One region of the Bradyrhizobium sp. 62B genome, then DNA from elsewhere that is predicted to be linked to it. Evidence: predicted binding sites of a transcription regulator. Region 1 holds the regulator's gene; each other region holds the start of a gene.
What was found. The regulator LexA, encoded in region 1, represses DNA repair genes until DNA is damaged. The targets are predictions, from matches to a motif close to TGTTCNNNNTGTGTTCNG.
Positions count from the first base shown of each region.

Region 1 (5,296 bases):
GAGGTCGGCAGCTTCGTTCAATTGAAGGCGCGGCTGATGCCGCCGCTCACGCCGGTCCGCCCCGGCAGCTACGACTTTTCACGCGACATGTTCTTCCAGGGCATCGGCGCCTCCGGCTTCGTGATGGGCGCAATTACGGCTGCAATCCCGCCTGATGCGGGCGGCCTGCGGCTGCGCTATGCCGCCTTCATGCAGGGCCTGCGCGATGCGATCGACGCCCGCATCCGCGCAACGCTCGAGGGCGACAACCGCGCGATCGCAACTGCACTGCTCACCGGGCGGCGCGATGCGATTTCCGCCCCTGTCAACGATGCGATGTTCATCTCCGGGCTAGGACACGTTCTCTCGATCTCCGGCTATCACATGGCGGTGGTCGCCGGCGTCGTCTTCTTCGCGGTGCGCGCGCTGCTGGCGTTGATCCCGGGCCTGGCGGCCGGCTTCGCCATCAAGAAATGGTCGGCGGCTGCAGCATTCGTCGCGGCTGCGTTCTATCTGCTGCTCTCGGGCGCCGAGGTCGCAACCCAACGGTCGTTCTTCATGACGGCGGTGGTGCTGATCGCGGTGATGGTCGATCGCCGCGCCATCACCTTCCGCACGCTGGCGGTGGCGGCGCTGATCGTGCTTGCGGTCGCGCCGGAGGCGCTGGTGCATCCGAGCTTCCAGATGTCGTTTGCGGCAACGCTCGGGCTGGTGGCGCTGGTGCAGATCGGCATGCCGAACCTGCTGGCCTCGCCCGATCATTCGGCCACCGCGCGCGTCGCGCTGTGGGGCGGCCGCGAGATCGCGATGCTGTTCCTGGCCTCGCTGATCGCGGGGCTTGCGACCACGCCCTATGCCGCCTTCCACTTCCATCGTGTCACGCCCTATGGCGTGCTCGCCAATCTCGGTGCGATGCCGGTGGTCTCGGCACTGGTGATGCCGGCGGGGCTGTTGGGATTGCTGGCCGCGCCTTTCGGGCTCGATGGCGTCTTCTGGTGGCTGATGGGCCTCGGCATCGACTGGATGGTCGCGGTCTCGCGCTGGGTCGCGGCCTTGCCGGGCGCGGTCGGCCGCATCCCGGCGTTTGGGATCGCGCCGCTGATCGCCGCGAGCCTCGGCATCATCGTGATGGGCCTGTTGCGCACGCCCTTGCGCTGGTGCGGTGCCGTGGTGCTGCTGACGTCCATCGCGTGGGGCCTGTCGGTGCGGCAGCCCGATATCCTGATCGCCGGGGACGGCGCCAGCGTCGCGGTGCGGGGCGGGGACGGGCGCCTGCACCTGATCAGGACGGGCAAGGACAATTTCATGCTGAAGGAGTGGCTGGCGGCCGACGCCGATCCGCGCGATGCCGGCAGCAGCGCGCTGGCCGAGGGGGTGTCGTGCGACGAGGCCGGCTGCGCCACGCCGCTTGCCGACGGGCGCCTGGTTGCGTTGGCCTCGCGCATCGATGCGCTCGCGGACGATTGCAGCCGTGCCGCACTGGTCGTGACGTCACGGCCCGCACCGCCCGATTGCGCGGCGATGATGGTGGATCGGCAGCGGCTCGTTCGCCAGGGCGCGCTGGCGTTGACACGGCGTGGCGACGGATTTGCAGTTCAGGCGGTGAGGGCGAGGGGCACGAGCCGTCCCTGGTCGCCGGCGGCCGCCGGCGAGGGAGATTTCGAAGGAGCCCTCATGCCGAGGGCGGCGGCTCCGCGCGCCAAGGATGCGACCCCGTCGGAGGCCGATCTTCAGGCGGAGGACTGAGCCTCTGTCAGCCCAGCGGCAGCGGTGTGACGGGCGAACGGCTATCGGCGATGATCTCAGGCTTGTGCTCGCGCTCGCCGACCGGTTGGGTCACGGGCAATTGCAGCACGGTTGCGCGCTGGCCTTCGACGAGCTGAGTCACCAGCACGTATTTGCCATCAGGGAATTCGATCGCGTCGTGATGGCGATCGGGAATGTGCGGATCGATCTTGCCGAACTTGCCGACGCGGGAGTTGACGGTGCGCGTCCAGATCCAGCGGTTGTCGTAACGGACGTTGTCTGCGAAGGCGAGCTCCGTTCCCGGCAGCAGGCAGACCGCAACGGAGAGGTCGGCTTCGGATGCGAAGCCGCGCGTCGAGGTGCCGCGGAAGGTTGTCGTGACGATCGTCTCGCCGACTTCTGCGGGGCGCGTCGCGACGGCATGCAGGCTATAGTCACACATCGGGTGCTCCTCATGTGAAGATAGCGACCCGCGCCTCTCTTGGAGGCACAGGCCTCTGTCAGAGTTTAAACACCAACGCTGTGCTTGGTTGTAGGCAAATCTGCGGCTGGGATCCGCACCCCGCGATCACTTTAACTTTCCCGAATTCGCCAGGAACAAAGCTGGCTGAGGTGCATTACGCCGGCGCCTGTCAGCGACTGCAAAAGCGACACTTCGCATTGCCGGCGCGATCGCGGCGCTGCGCAATTGGGTGTTGCGGACATGGCAATCCGATGGCGCAGCAACGGCCCCGTGCCCCGATGCCGCGACCGCTGCACCCAAACGATCTGGTCTTCCGAACCCGAAACGCCCAGACGCGATGTCGCTGCGGTCCGCCGAAGATGGCCGTGGAGGAGGGGCCAGATAATCTGTGCAGAACCAGAATGATCATCCAGCCGGAGCGGACATTCATCCGCTCCAATCTCAGATCGGCGACGCCGACCGAAGGCGCACGCAGGCGCCAAAACTACTTTCGGACTGAGTTCTTCCGGACTCAGTACTTCCGGTAAAGCCCAATCAGCTTGCCCTGAATCTTCACCCGGTTCGGCGGCAGGATACGCACCTCATAGGCGGCATTGGCAGGCTCGAGCGCGATCGACGCGCCGCGGCGGCGGAAGCGCTTGAGCGTAGCCTCCTCGTCGTCGATCAGCGCCACCACGATGTCGCCGGTGTCGGCGCTCTCGTTGCGCTGGATCAGCGCCATGTCGCCGTCGAGGATACCGGCCTCGACCATGGAATCACCGCGCACCTCGAGAGCGTAATGCTCGCCCGAGCCGAGCATGTCGGGCGGCACGCTGATGGTGTGACTGCGGGTCTGCAATGCCTCGATTGGCGTGCCGGCCGCGATCCGGCCCATCACGGGCACCGCAACGGGCCGCTCGCCCTCGTCCACGGGCGGGCTGGAGCTCGCGCGGATCTTGCCGAGATTGCCCTCGATGACGCTCGGCGTGAAGCCGCGCCGGGCGCCGGCGGCAGCCTGGAGCTCCGGCAGCTTGATCACTTCGATGGCGCGGGCGCGGTTGGGCAGCCGGCGGATGAAGCCGCGCTCCTCGAGCGCGGTGATCAGGCGGTGGATGCCCGACTTCGAGCGCAGGTCGAGCGCATCCTTCATCTCGTCGAAGGAGGGCGGCACGCCGCTTTCCTTCAAACGCTCGCTGATGAACCGCAGAAGCTCGTATTGTTTGCGCGTTAACATCTCGACCAAAGTCCCCCGGTTGATGTCGTTCGATTCCGAGACGATGAGTTCAGCGATAAGCCGCTACATCCTCGAAACAAATCATGAACGGACACTATATGTTCGATACATGTTCCGCAACTGCTTAATTTACCGTGAACGAAGCGCGGTTCGCGGAATGCGTGTGGCCGTGCACTCAGACGGGGAGCCGCAGCACCTCGCAGGGGCTTCCGGCCTCGGCCTTCGGCGCGAAGGGTGGGCGCACGAGAAGTACCTGTGCCGCAGCAAGATTCGCAAGCAGAGAGGAATCCTGATGGCTGACGGGAAGCGCGACCAGCGTGCCGTCGTCGCGCAGCTCGAGGCGCGCGCGCAAGTAATCCTCGCGCTGGTCGTTGGCACCGAGATCGCAGGCGAGCACGGCACGTTCGCGACGATGATGAATCACCGAGCGGCCTGACAAGGCGCGAATCAGCGGCACCATGAACAGGAAGGCGCACACATAGGACGACACGGGATTGCCGGGCAGGCCGATCACGCGCATGGCGCCGAGCCGCCCGTGCATCATTGGCTTGCCCGGCCGCATGGCGATCTTCCAGAACGCCATCGCGATGCCTTCGCCCCTGAGTGCCTGCTGGACCAGGTCGTGGTCGCCGACCGACGCGCCGCCGGTCGTGATTAGGATATCGGCACCGCTCTCGCGAGCGCGGCGGATGCCTGATGTGGTGGCCTCCAGCGTGTCGGCGGCGACGCCGAGGTCGACGGTGTCGGCGCCCTCGCTGCGGGCGAGCGCGTGCAGGGCATAGCCGTTGGAATAGACGATCTGGCCGTGCCCGGGCGCTGAGCCCGGCATCACCAGTTCGTCACCGGTGGCGAGGATCGCGACCTTGGGACGGCGGCAGACGGCGAGCTGCGGGTAATTCATTCCGGCAGCGAGCGCGAGATCGCGCTCGGTCAGACGCGTGCCCTTGCGGAGGAGGACGTCACCCTCACGGAAGTCGACGCCGGCCGGGCGGATGTGCCGTCCGGTGATCGCGGCTTCCTTGATCGTGACGCTGTTGCCGTCCGCGACGGTGTCCTCCTGGATCACGACCGCGTCCGCACCGTCGGGAACGACGCCGCCGGTGAAGATCCGCACGGCTTCGCCGGCGCCGACCGCTCTCGCGAAAGGACGGCCGGCGGCGACCTCGCCAATCACCGTCAGCCGGGAATCGATCGCTGCTGCGTCGGCCGCGCGCACCGCATAGCCGTCCATCGCCGACATGGCTTGCGGCGGCTGCGTGCGCCGCGCCGCGACATCATGTGCCAGCACGCGGTGATAGGCCTCGTCGAGTGCAACCATCTGTTCAGGCAGCGGCTCTGCACCTGCCAGCACCGCGGCAAGGGCGTCGGAAACCGGCATCAGGGCCACGGGCAAAACTCCTGCTCGCACATCGTTCAATGGGGCGGCGAGAGTTCTAGCCGACCGCAGGCGCGAGGCAAAGCAGCGCGCGGGATGATCTATCCTGCGTGATCTCCGTGGTGGAGGAGTGCAAGTTCGTCAGGGCATGATCTGGAAGCCGAGACAGCGCGCCGTGAAGGACGAGAATCACGAGCGCCAACACCGATACGGTCACCGTGCCGCCGGATCGTCCGGACTGATCTCAAATGCGACGTCGGGCGCTTTGGGCCCTTGATCCTTGTCGGGGAGCGGATCGGCCTGCGATTTCAGGTCGGCGGCCTTGCTGATCAGCTTGGCGGAAAGGTCAGAATCCGAGGTGTTTCTTGCGAATTCAAGCAGGAGAGAGGCTTGCTTAGTGAGATAGGTTTTGCCCAGCACGTCGATCAGTCCGATGTAGAAGTCCCAACGGACTCAAGAGTCCGAAGGGCGGTATTCCGTTCCCGGAACTCTGTATAAAAATGCACAAAGTGATCAGGTT
Region 1 covers NZ_CP092841.2:3,392,897-3,398,192, forward strand. Annotated here, with positions in the region: gene ML401_RS15860 (ComEC/Rec2 family competence protein) at 1-1,725, shown strand, start outside; gene ML401_RS15865 (hypothetical protein) at 1,733-2,167, opposite strand; gene lexA (transcriptional repressor LexA) at 2,700-3,401, opposite strand; gene glp (gephyrin-like molybdotransferase Glp) at 3,577-4,788, opposite strand; gene ML401_RS15880 (hypothetical protein) at 4,990-5,196, opposite strand.

Region 2 (5,296 bases), 3.5 Mb from region 1:
GCTGATCGTCGCCATCAGCGACGAGCCGCTCGACCATGGCAGCGCGCAGTTCCAGGCGTCCAATCTCGAATTCACCTCGGTCGACGTCGGCAACAAGGCCAACAACGTGATTCCGGGCGAGGCCCGCGCCAAATTCAACATCCGCTACAACGACAACCACACCCAGGCGAGCTTGCGCGAACTGGTCGAGACGCGCCTCGCCAAGGCCTGCGGCAACCGCATCAAGGCCCGCATCGTCTGGGAGCCCTCGAACTCCAACGTGTTCGTGACCAAGCCCGGCCCGTTCACCGATCTCGCGGTGTCCGCGATCGAGGAAGTGACCGGGCGCAAGCCGGAGCTGTCGACGTCAGGCGGCACGTCGGATGCGCGTTTCATTTCGAGCTACTGCCCGGTGATCGAGTTCGGCCTGGTCGGCCAGACCATGCACCAGGTCGACGAGCGCGTGCCGGTGGCCGATCTGGAGAAGCTGACGAAGGTCTATCGCGGGATTTTGACGCGGTATTTTGGGTAGGCCCCTATATCGCCCAGCCCTCCGCCGTCATGCCGGGCTTGTCCCGGGCATAACATCCGTGGCGGTATCAGGCCCTAATAATCCACCTTCATCAGATACAGCCCGTCCGGCGGCGCGACGATGCCGCATGCGGCGCGGTTGCGGGCTTCAAGCGCTGCGGAGAGATCATCCGCGGTCCAGCGGCCCTCGCCGACCCAGACTAGCGAGCCCACCATCGAGCGCACCTGGCTGTGCAGGAACGAGCGCGCGGAGGTAACGATGATGATCTCGCGGCCATCACGCGTCACGTCGAGCTGGTCGAGGGTTTTCTCCGGCGACTTGGCCTGGCATTCGGTGTCGCGAAACGTCGTGAAATCGTGCTTGCCGAGCAAGCGTTGCGCCGCCGCATGCATCGCGTCGGCATCGAGCTTGCGCGGCACGCGCCAGGCGTGGCCGATGTCGAGGGCGAGATTGGCGCGGGTGTTGATGACGCGATAGCGGTAGTGCCGCTTCACCGCCGAGAAGCGCGCCTCGAAACTATCAGGCACGATCTCGGCCTCCAGCACCGCGACCGGGTGCGGCCGCAGATGCGCATTGAGCCCGTCGCGAAAACGGCCCGGCGGAAATGGCTTGTCGACGTCGACATGCGCGACCTGGCCGCGCGCATGCACGCCGGCATCGGTTCGGCCGGCGCCGTGCACGCGCAAATCCGCACCGGTCATCGCCTTCACGGCCGCCTCCAGCGCGCCCTGCACCGAGGGCAGCGTGTCCTGGATCTGCCAGCCGAAGAACGGCGCGCCGTCATATTCGATGGTGAGCTTGTAGCGGGGCATCGCTGACTAGTTGAACCTCGCTCCCGCCTTCAACGGCGTGCCGCGCAAGAAGTCCGCGGCCTGCATCCGGCCCTTGCCTTCGCGCTGCAGCTCGATGATGCGGATCGCGCCTTCGCCGCAGGCGATGGTGAGCTGATCGTCGAGCACCGCGCCCGGTTCGCCCGCGCCTTGTCCCAGCTCGCAGCGCAGGATCTTGACGCGCGAATTCTCCAGCTCCGCCCAGGCGCCGGGGAACGGCGAGAGGCCGTGGATGTGACGCAGCACCTCGCGCGCCGGCTTGCTCCAGTCGATCCGCGCCTCGGCCTTGTCGATCTTGGCGGCATAGGTGACGCCTTCCTCGCTCTGCTTCCTGAGCTGGAGCCCACCGCGGGCGAGCGCGGCCATCGCGCGCACCATGAGATCGGCGCCTAACCGCGACAGGCGATCATGCAGATCGAGCGCGGTCATGCCGTCGGTGATGGCAAGCCGCTCGGCCATGGCGACGTCGCCGGTATCCAAGCCGACATCCATCTTCATCACCATGACGCCGCTCTCGGCATCGCCGGCCATGATCGCGCGGTTGATCGGCGCCGCGCCACGCCAGCGCGGCAGCAGCGAGGCGTGCAGATTGTAGCAGCCGAGTTTCGGCGCATCGAGGATCGCCTGCGGCAGGATCATGCCGTAGGCGACCACGACAGCGGCATCAGCCTCGAACGCGCGGAATTCGGCAAGTGCCTCTTCGGTCTTCAACGTCTTTGGCGTCAGCACGGGCACGCCGAGTTTTCGCGCGGCTTCCTCGACCGGGGTCGGCTGCAATTGCAGGCCGCGCCGCCCGCCCGGCTTCGGCGCGCGGGTATAGACGGCTGCGATCTCGTGGCCGTGCGCGACGAGCTCGAGCAGCGTCGGCACGGAGAAATCGGGCGTGCCCATGAAGATCAGGCGAAGGGGCATGTGGCAGCGTTCGGGTGAGAGTTCTGGTTCTCCGTCATGCCCGGGCTTGTCCCGGGCATCCGCGTTCTTGGCCGAGAAGGAAGCAAGGCGTGGATGGCCGGGTCAAGCCCGGCCATGACGGCTGGAGACGTGTCGCTTTATTCCGCGCGCTTGGCGGCTTTCTCGAACTTCTTCATCACGCGGTCGCGCTTGAGCTTCGACAGATAGTCGACGAACAGGACGCCGTTGAGATGATCGATCTCGTGCTGGATGCAGGTGGCGTAGAGGCCTTCGGCGTCCTCCTCGTGCACCTTGCCGTCGAGATCGGTGAAGCGCACGCGCACTTTCGCGGGGCGTTCGACCTCCTCGTAATATTCGGGGATCGAGAGGCAGCCTTCCTCGTAAACCGACAGCTCCTCGGACGAGGCGATGATCTCGGGATTGATGAAGACGCGCGGCAGCGGCTTGGTCTCGCCGTTCTCGTCGCGCTTGGCGAGGTCCATGGTGATCAGCCGCAGCGGCTGCGCGATCTGGATCGCGGCCAGGCCGATGCCGGGCGCGTCGTACATGGTCTCGAACATGTCGTCGGCAAGCTTGCGGATCTCCGAGGTGACCTTCTCGATCGGCTTGGAGACCAGACGCAGCTGCTTGTCGGGCAGGATGATGATTTCTCTGAGGGCCATGGCCGCGATTTAAGCCCCAGGCCGGATGCGGTCAATGCGGCCAGGAACCCTGTTAACCCCTCGCTAACCATAAAACTTCGTCTTTTGTTAACCATAAAAATTAGGGGACCATTAACCGCGTACGTTCTCCCTTCGTTCGCTAAAGCCCGGCGAATCGGCTACAAGGCGCCATGAACGAGATCATTTTCATGCTGGGCGAATGGCCGGTGCGCACCGTCGATGCGCTGATCGGCTTCGGGGCCCTCGTCCTCATCCTGCTGGTGGCCATCGCAATCGTCATCGCGCGGTCCGGCCGGCGCGGCGCGGAACTCGCGATGGCACATGCGATCCGGGCCGACGAGCTCGAGGAGCGCTTGAGCGAGGTGCTGCGCGCCCAGAGCGAGTCTTCCGGCCGGGTCGACGCCATGACCCAGGCACTGGCGGGACGCCAGGCCGAGATGGCGCGGGCGGTCAACGAGCGGCTGGATTCGGTGACCCATCGCGTCGGCCAGTCCATGGAACATTCGACCCGCAACACCATGGAGAGCCTGCGCGCACTGCACGAGCGGCTCGGCATCATCGACAGCGCGCACAAGAACCTCACCGATCTCACCACGCAGGTGACGACCTTGCGAGACGTACTCGCCAACAAGCAATCGCGCGGCGCCTTCGGCCAGGCGCGGATGGAGGCGATCGTCCAGGATGGCCTTCCCAAGGGGGCCTACGAGTTCCAGTTCACGCTCTCGACCGGCAAGCGGCCCGACTGTGTCGTGTTCCTGCCCGACCAGCGCCCGCTCTGCATCGACGCGAAATTCCCGCTGGAGGCGATGACGGCGCTGCATGACGCCCGCACCGACGAGGAGAAGCGCGTTGCCACGCAGCGGCTGCGCGGCGACGTGATGAAGCATGTCAGCGACATCGCCGAAAAATATCTCGTCACCGGCGAGACCCAGGAGATGGCGCTGATGTTCGTGCCGTCGGAATCGGTCTACGCCGAGATCCATGACGGCTTCGACGACGTGATCCAGAAGGCCTACCGCGCCCGCGTCGTGCTGGTGTCGCCCTCGCTGCTGATGCTGGCAATCCAGGTGATGCAGCAGATCATGAAGGACGCGCGCATGCGCGATGCCGCCGACCAGATCCAGACCGAAGTGATCAAGCTCGGCGACGACCTGGGTCGTCTCAGGGATCGCGTGGTCAAACTGCAGAAGCATTTTTCCGATGCGAACGAGGACGTCCGCCAGATCCTGATCTCCGCCGACAAGATCGAAAAGCGCGCAGGCCGCATCGAGGAGCTTGATTTCAGCAAGAGCGATGCGGCGGAAGGCCCGCGGCTGGTGGCAACCGGCGCGCCGGAGCTGTTCCCGAGAAAGCTTCAGGCGGGGGAGTAGAGCCCACACCGTCATGGCCGAGCTTGTCCCGGCCATCCACGACCTTCCAGCCGCACCGGGAACGTGGATGCCCGGGACGAGCCCGGGCATGACGAGTTTTGTAGCAGAGGCATCACGGCCAGAATCTGCTAACACCGCCCCATGACCGCACCCGACGCGACCTCCCCCGCCGCCGCTCCTGCGACCTCCTGGCGCGATAGTCTTGCCGTTTACCTGCAGCCGCGGGTGCTGATCGTGCTGTTCCTCGGCTTCTCCTCCGGCCTGCCGCTGGCATTGTCGGGCTCGACGCTGCTGGTGTGGATGCGCGAGGCCGGGGTCGACCTCAAGACCATCGGGCTGTTCGCGCTGGTCGGCACGCCCTACACGCTGAAATTCCTGTGGGCACCGCTGGTGGACGCGCTGCATGTGCCACTGTTCACCCGCGCGTTCGGGCGGCGGCGCGGCTGGCTGCTGTTCTCGCAGCTCTTGCTGATCGTCGCGATCCTGCTGCTGGCCATGACCGACCCCGCGCGCTCGCCGTTCTACGTCGCGCTGGGCGCGCTGCTGGTGGCGACCACGTCCTCGACACAGGACATCGTGGTCGACGCCTTCCGCGTCGAGAGCCTGCCGGAGAGCGAGCAGGCCGCCGGCATGGCGGCTTACGTCGCCGCCTACAGGATCGGCATGCTGGTCTCGACCGCGGGCGCGCTGTTCATCGTCTCCGGCTTCGAGGGCACCGGCATTCCGCGGCAATCGGCCTGGATGTGGGGCTATGTGGTGATGGCGGCGATGGTGCTGATCGGCACGATCACGGCGCTGGCCGCAACCGAGCCCGGGCAATCGGAGCGGGCTGAAGCCGCGACGAAAACGGAGACTGCGTTCGCGCGCGTGCTGCACGCGGCGATCGGGGCTTTCTCGGAGTTCCTGTCGAGGAAAGACGCGCTCGCCGCGCTGTCTTTTGTCGTGCTGTTCAAGTTCACCGACGCTTTCTCCGGCACGATGACCGCGCCGTTCGTGATCGACCTCGGCTTC
Region 2 covers NZ_CP092841.2:6,904,237-6,909,532, forward strand. Annotated here, with positions in the region: gene dapE (succinyl-diaminopimelate desuccinylase) at 1-511, shown strand, start outside; gene truA (tRNA pseudouridine(38-40) synthase TruA) at 586-1,323, opposite strand; gene fmt (methionyl-tRNA formyltransferase) at 1,330-2,253, opposite strand; gene def (peptide deformylase) at 2,391-2,915, opposite strand; gene ML401_RS33180 (DNA recombination protein RmuC) at 3,086-4,285, shown strand; gene ML401_RS33185 (MFS transporter) at 4,427-5,296, shown strand, end outside.
Region 2: ML401_RS33180 (DNA recombination protein RmuC) is a predicted target of LexA. The motif match lies at 3,038-3,055, and genes of this name have one in related genera.

Region 3 (5,296 bases), 110 kb from region 1:
ACGACGTGGCAGGCGCGGCCCAACCTGCCGGCGCCCCCCTATCGTCAGACCGTCCTCAGAACGGGATATCGTCGTCCATGTCGCTGTTGCGGCCACCGCCGCCGGCGGCCACGGGACGGCGCGGCGCGCTGCTGACGGGTCCTGACGAGCCGAAATCACCGCCCGGCTCGTCGCCGAAGCTGCCGCCTCCACCGCCGCCGCTGCGGCCGTCGAGCATCGTGAGCGTCGAATTGAAGCCCTGGAGCACGACCTCGGTCGAATACTTCTCGACACCGCTCTGGTCGGTGTACTTGCGGGTCTGAAGCGCGCCCTCGATGTAAACCTTGGCGCCCTTCTTCAGATACTGTTCGACGATTTTGCAAAGCGGCTCTGAGAAGATCACGACGCGATGCCACTCGGTCTTCTCCTTGCGTTCGCCAGTATTCTTGTCGCGCCAGGTCTCCGAGGTGGCGATGCTCAAATTCGCAATCGGCCGCCCGTCCTGGGTGCGGCGGATCTCAGGATCCTTGCCGAGATTTCCAACCAGAATGACCTTGTTGACGCTTCCCGCCATCGCCGCTCTCCACTCCGAATGCCACTGATTTCAAAAGGCCGAGCGCGCTGCCCGCGTTCCTCTGCGCCCTGTTGAGGCGACCCTATACGCTTGCGGGCGCCGCTCAGCCCACCACCCCCAAGGTTATCCCCACATATAGCACCGACCTTCGCCACGTTCCAGATTTGTTCTTTCTGGCCGGGACCGAACAGAGCGCCACACGCACTCTGACTTTCACCGGCTAGGGAACCTCCCGGCCGCTCTGCCTGGAGCCTCACACGTTCTAAGCGCATCGCCGGAATTGCGACATCGGCATGATCAGCCTGAATGACCCCGGGCGGCCCACCACTCGTCAAGCACGGATATCTATCTGATATCCTTGGATGATTTAACGATCTAGCTCGCGCCCTCCTCTTCAGGCGGGGCGGGATTCAGGGGTTAAATAAGTCAGTAACCATCACCTTTCCGACCACTGTGGCTTTTCGGATACACAACTTGCGGCTTCAGTGGTGTAAGCACGGCATCAGTTGGGCCGTTGAGTCCGCTGCCCTTCCGTCCGCGGAAGGCAACAACAGAAACTGGGACTGGGATTAGTTGAAAATGAAAAAGGTTTTGTTGGCTTCGGCCTGTTTGTTCGCTCTGGCGGCCCCCGCTTCGGCTGCTGATCTCGCGGCGCGCCCCTACACCAAGGCTCCGGTCGCTCCGATGGCTTCGGTCTACAACTGGACCGGCTTCTATCTCGGTGTCGTTGGTGGCGGCGCTTGGGAAAACGCTTCGGGCGACCCGAAGATGAAGGGCGGCTTCGTCGGCGGCACCGCCGGCTACAACTGGCAGACCGGCAACGTCGTGTTCGGCCTCGAGGCCGATGCTGCGTGGGCTGACGTCAGCGCGTCGGTCACCGGTCCGGTCCTCGTCCCCGGCTTCGGTGTTGCCACGGCGACCCTGAGCTCGAAGACGGATGCGATGGGCACCGTTCGCGGCCGTATCGGCTGGGCCGTCAACAACGTGCTGTTCTACGGCACGGGTGGCTATGCCTGGATCGACAACAAGCTGAGCGCCAGCGCTCTCGGCGTGACCATCTCCGACAGCAAGTTCCACTCCGGCTGGACCGTCGGTGCGGGCGTCGAAGCGTTCTTCGCTCCGAACTGGACCGTCAAGGGCGAGTACCTCTATCGCAGCCTCGGCGGCGAGACCTACTTCTCGGGCGCCCTGCCCACCGGCACGCTCAACTTCCACACCGTGCAGGTCGGCGTGAACTATCACTTCGGCGCCCCGGTCGTCGCCAAGTACTGAGCTTCGACTTAAACGCTACCCGCGCTACGAAAGGCCGGCCTTGTGCCGGCCTTTTTGTTTGCCCTTGCTCGTTGTTTGCCCGCTCGTTCGCCTGCCGCGTTCTACAGTTCCGCGCCCGCCTGCTGCCAGATGCCGCCAGCGCGCCAACATTCCGTTGACGATTCGCAACTCCCTCTGGAAATCCGCGCGCGTTCTTCCTACGTTCGCTGATAACCCCATCGGCGCCGATCCCGGTTCCGGGCGAAGCGCGCCTTCATCATTGGCGCGATCGCGCGTCTTTGGATTCCTTGAGGACCAGCGGGATGGATGAAGTGATCAAGGCGAAGCGCCAACAACAGAACGTGGGCTCCAGCCTGCGCGCAATTACGATCCGTGGCGCGCGCGAGCACAACCTCAAGAACATCGATGTCGAGATTCCCCGCGACAAGCTGGTGGTGTTCACCGGCCTCTCCGGCTCCGGCAAATCCTCACTCGCCTTCGACACCATCTACGCCGAGGGCCAGCGCCGCTACGTCGAATCGCTCTCGGCCTATGCGCGCCAATTCCTAGAGATGATGCAGAAGCCCGACGTCGACCAGATCGACGGCCTGTCGCCCGCGATCTCGATCGAGCAGAAGACGACATCGAAAAACCCGCGCTCGACCGTCGGCACCGTCACCGAGATCTACGACTATATGCGCCTGCTGTGGGCGCGCGTCGGCGTGCCCTATTCGCCGGCCACCGGCCTGCCGATCGAGAGCCAGACCGTCTCGCAGATGGTCGACCGCGTGCTGGCGCTGCCCGAGGGCACCCGCCTCTATCTGCTCGCGCCCGTCGTGCGCGGCCGCAAGGGCGAGTACCGCAAGGAGCTCGCCGAATGGCTCAAGAAGGGTTTTCAGCGCGTCAAGATCGACGGCACCTTCCATGAGCTTGCGGAAGCGCCGACGCTGGACAAGAAATTCCCGCACGACATCGACGTCGTCGTCGACCGCATCGTGGTGCGCGCCGACATCGGCCAGCGCCTCGCCGAGAGCTTTGAGACCGCGCTGAAGCTCGCCGAGGGCCTTGCCGTCGTCGAGTTCGCCGACGCCCCAACGGCGGCTCCCACCGAAGAGAAAAAGAAGACCGCCAAGATCCACGACAAGAGCGGGCCCGAGCGCATGCTGTTCTCGGAAAAGTTCGCCTGCCCGGTCTCCGGCTTCACGATTCCAGAGGTCGAGCCCAGACTGTTCTCCTTCAACAATCCCTATGGCGCCTGCCCGGCCTGCGGCGGCCTCGGCGTCGAGCAGCATGTCGACGAGGACCTCGTCATTCCCGACAAGGAGCTCGCCATCGGCAAGGGCGCGATCGCGCCCTGGGCCAAATCGTCCTCGCCCTATTACATCCAGACCCTGACCGCGCTCGGCAAGCACTACAAGTTCACGCTGACCACCAAGTGGAAGGACCTGCCCAAGAAGACGCAGAATGCGATCCTGCACGGCTCCGGCGAGGACGAGATCAAGTTCTCCTATGAGGACGGGGTGCGCTCCTACGACACCAAGAAGCCGTTCGAGGGCGTCATCACCAACATCAACCGCCGCTACCGCGAAACCGAAAGCGAGTGGGCGCGCGAGGAGCTGGCGAAATACTTCCACGACGTGCCCTGCGAGGGATGCAAGGGTTTCCGGCTCAAGCCCGAGGCGCTCTGCGTCAAGATCGGAGCCAAGCATATCGGCGAGATCTCGGAGCTGTCGGTCAAGAAGGCCGGCGAATGGTTCGAGACCGTGCCCGACGCGCTCAACGCGCAGCAGAACGAGATCGCCGGCCGCATCCTGAAGGAGATCCGCGAGCGCCTCACCTTCCTGCTCGACGTCGGTCTCAACTACCTCACTTTATCCCGCTCCTCCGGCACGCTGTCCGGCGGCGAGAGCCAGCGCATCCGTTTGGCCTCGCAGATCGGCTCGGGCCTGACGGGCGTGCTCTATGTGCTGGACGAGCCCTCGATCGGCTTGCACCAGCGCGACAACGCTCGCCTGCTCGACACCCTCAAGAGGCTGCGCGACCTCGGCAACACCGTGGTCGTAGTCGAGCATGATGAGGACGCCATTCGCCTCGCCGACTACGTGCTCGACATCGGCCCCGGCGCCGGCATGCATGGCGGCCACATTGTCGCCGAGGGCACGCCCGCCGAGATCATGCGCAACCCGAAATCGCTGACCGGCAAGTACCTGACCGGCGAGCTCGAGGTCGAGGTGCCGGAGCGGCGCCCGCCGAACCATCGCCGCACCATCAAGGTGGTCAACGCGCGCGGCAATAACCTCAAGAACGTCACCGCCGAAATCCCGCTCGGCCTGTTCACCTGCGTCACCGGCGTCTCCGGCGGCGGCAAGTCGACGCTGTTGATCGACACGCTGTACCGCGCCATCGCCCGCAAGCTGAACAATGCCAGCGAGGGCGCCGCCCCGCACGATCGCATCGAGGGCCTCGAGCACATCGACAAGATCATCGACATCGACCAGTCGCCGATCGGCCGCACGCCGCGCTCGAACCCCGCGACCTACACCGGCGCCTTCACGCCGATCCGCGAATGGTTTGCCGGCCTGCCCGAGTCCAAGGCGCGCGGCTATGAGCCCGGCCGCTTCTCCTTCAACGTCAAGGGCGGCCGCTGCGAGGCCTGCCAGGGCGACGGCGTCATCAAGATCGAGATGCACTTTTTGCCCGACGTCTACGTCACCTGCGACGTCTGCAAAGGCAAGCGCTACAACCGCGAGACGCTCGAAGTCCTGTTCAAGGGCAAGAGCATCGCCGACGTGCTCGACATGACCGTCGAGGAAGCCGCCGAATTCTTCAAGGCGGTGCCGCGCGTGCGCGAAACCTTCCAGACCCTGCACCGCGTGGGCCTCGACTACATCCATGTCGGCCAGCAGGCGACGACCTTGTCGGGCGGCGAAGCCCAGCGCGTCAAGCTCGCCAAGGAGCTGTCAAAGCGCGCGACCGGCCGCACGCTCTACATCCTCGATGAGCCGACCACCGGCCTGCACTTCCACGACGTCAAGAAGCTGCTGGAGGTGCTGCATGAGCTGGTCGCTCAGGGCAACACGGTCGTCGTCATCGAGCACAATCTCGAAGTCATCAAAACCGCCGACTGGGTCATCGACCTCGGCCCCGAAGGCGGCGACGGCGGCGGCGAGATCGTCGCCTGGGGCCCGCCGGAGGACATCGCGAAGGCGCCGCGGAGCTATACCGGAAAATTCCTGGAGCCGGTGCTGAAGAAGGCGCGCAAGCCGAAGCGGCGGAGCACGAGCGAGGCGGCGGAGTAGCGCCACCCGCTCGAGCGGCCGGCTCAAGCTGCCGGGAAAATTCTCCATGCCGAGCCGAACCTACGCGCTCTTCCGCAACGCGATCCTCGCCGAGCAGCAGGTGACCTGTGTCTACGAGGGCCGCCATCGCGAGCTATGTCCGCACATCATCGGCACCAACAAGGCCGGTGAGGAAGCCGCGCTGGCCTGGCAG
Region 3 covers NZ_CP092841.2:3,505,992-3,511,287, reverse strand. Annotated here, with positions in the region: gene ML401_RS16450 (single-stranded DNA-binding protein) at 56-553, opposite strand; gene ML401_RS16445 (outer membrane protein) at 1,133-1,825, shown strand; gene uvrA (excinuclease ABC subunit UvrA) at 2,128-5,103, shown strand; gene ML401_RS16435 (hypothetical protein) at 5,150-5,296, shown strand, end outside.
Region 3: uvrA (excinuclease ABC subunit UvrA) is a predicted target of LexA. The motif match lies at 2,015-2,032, and genes of this name have one in related genera.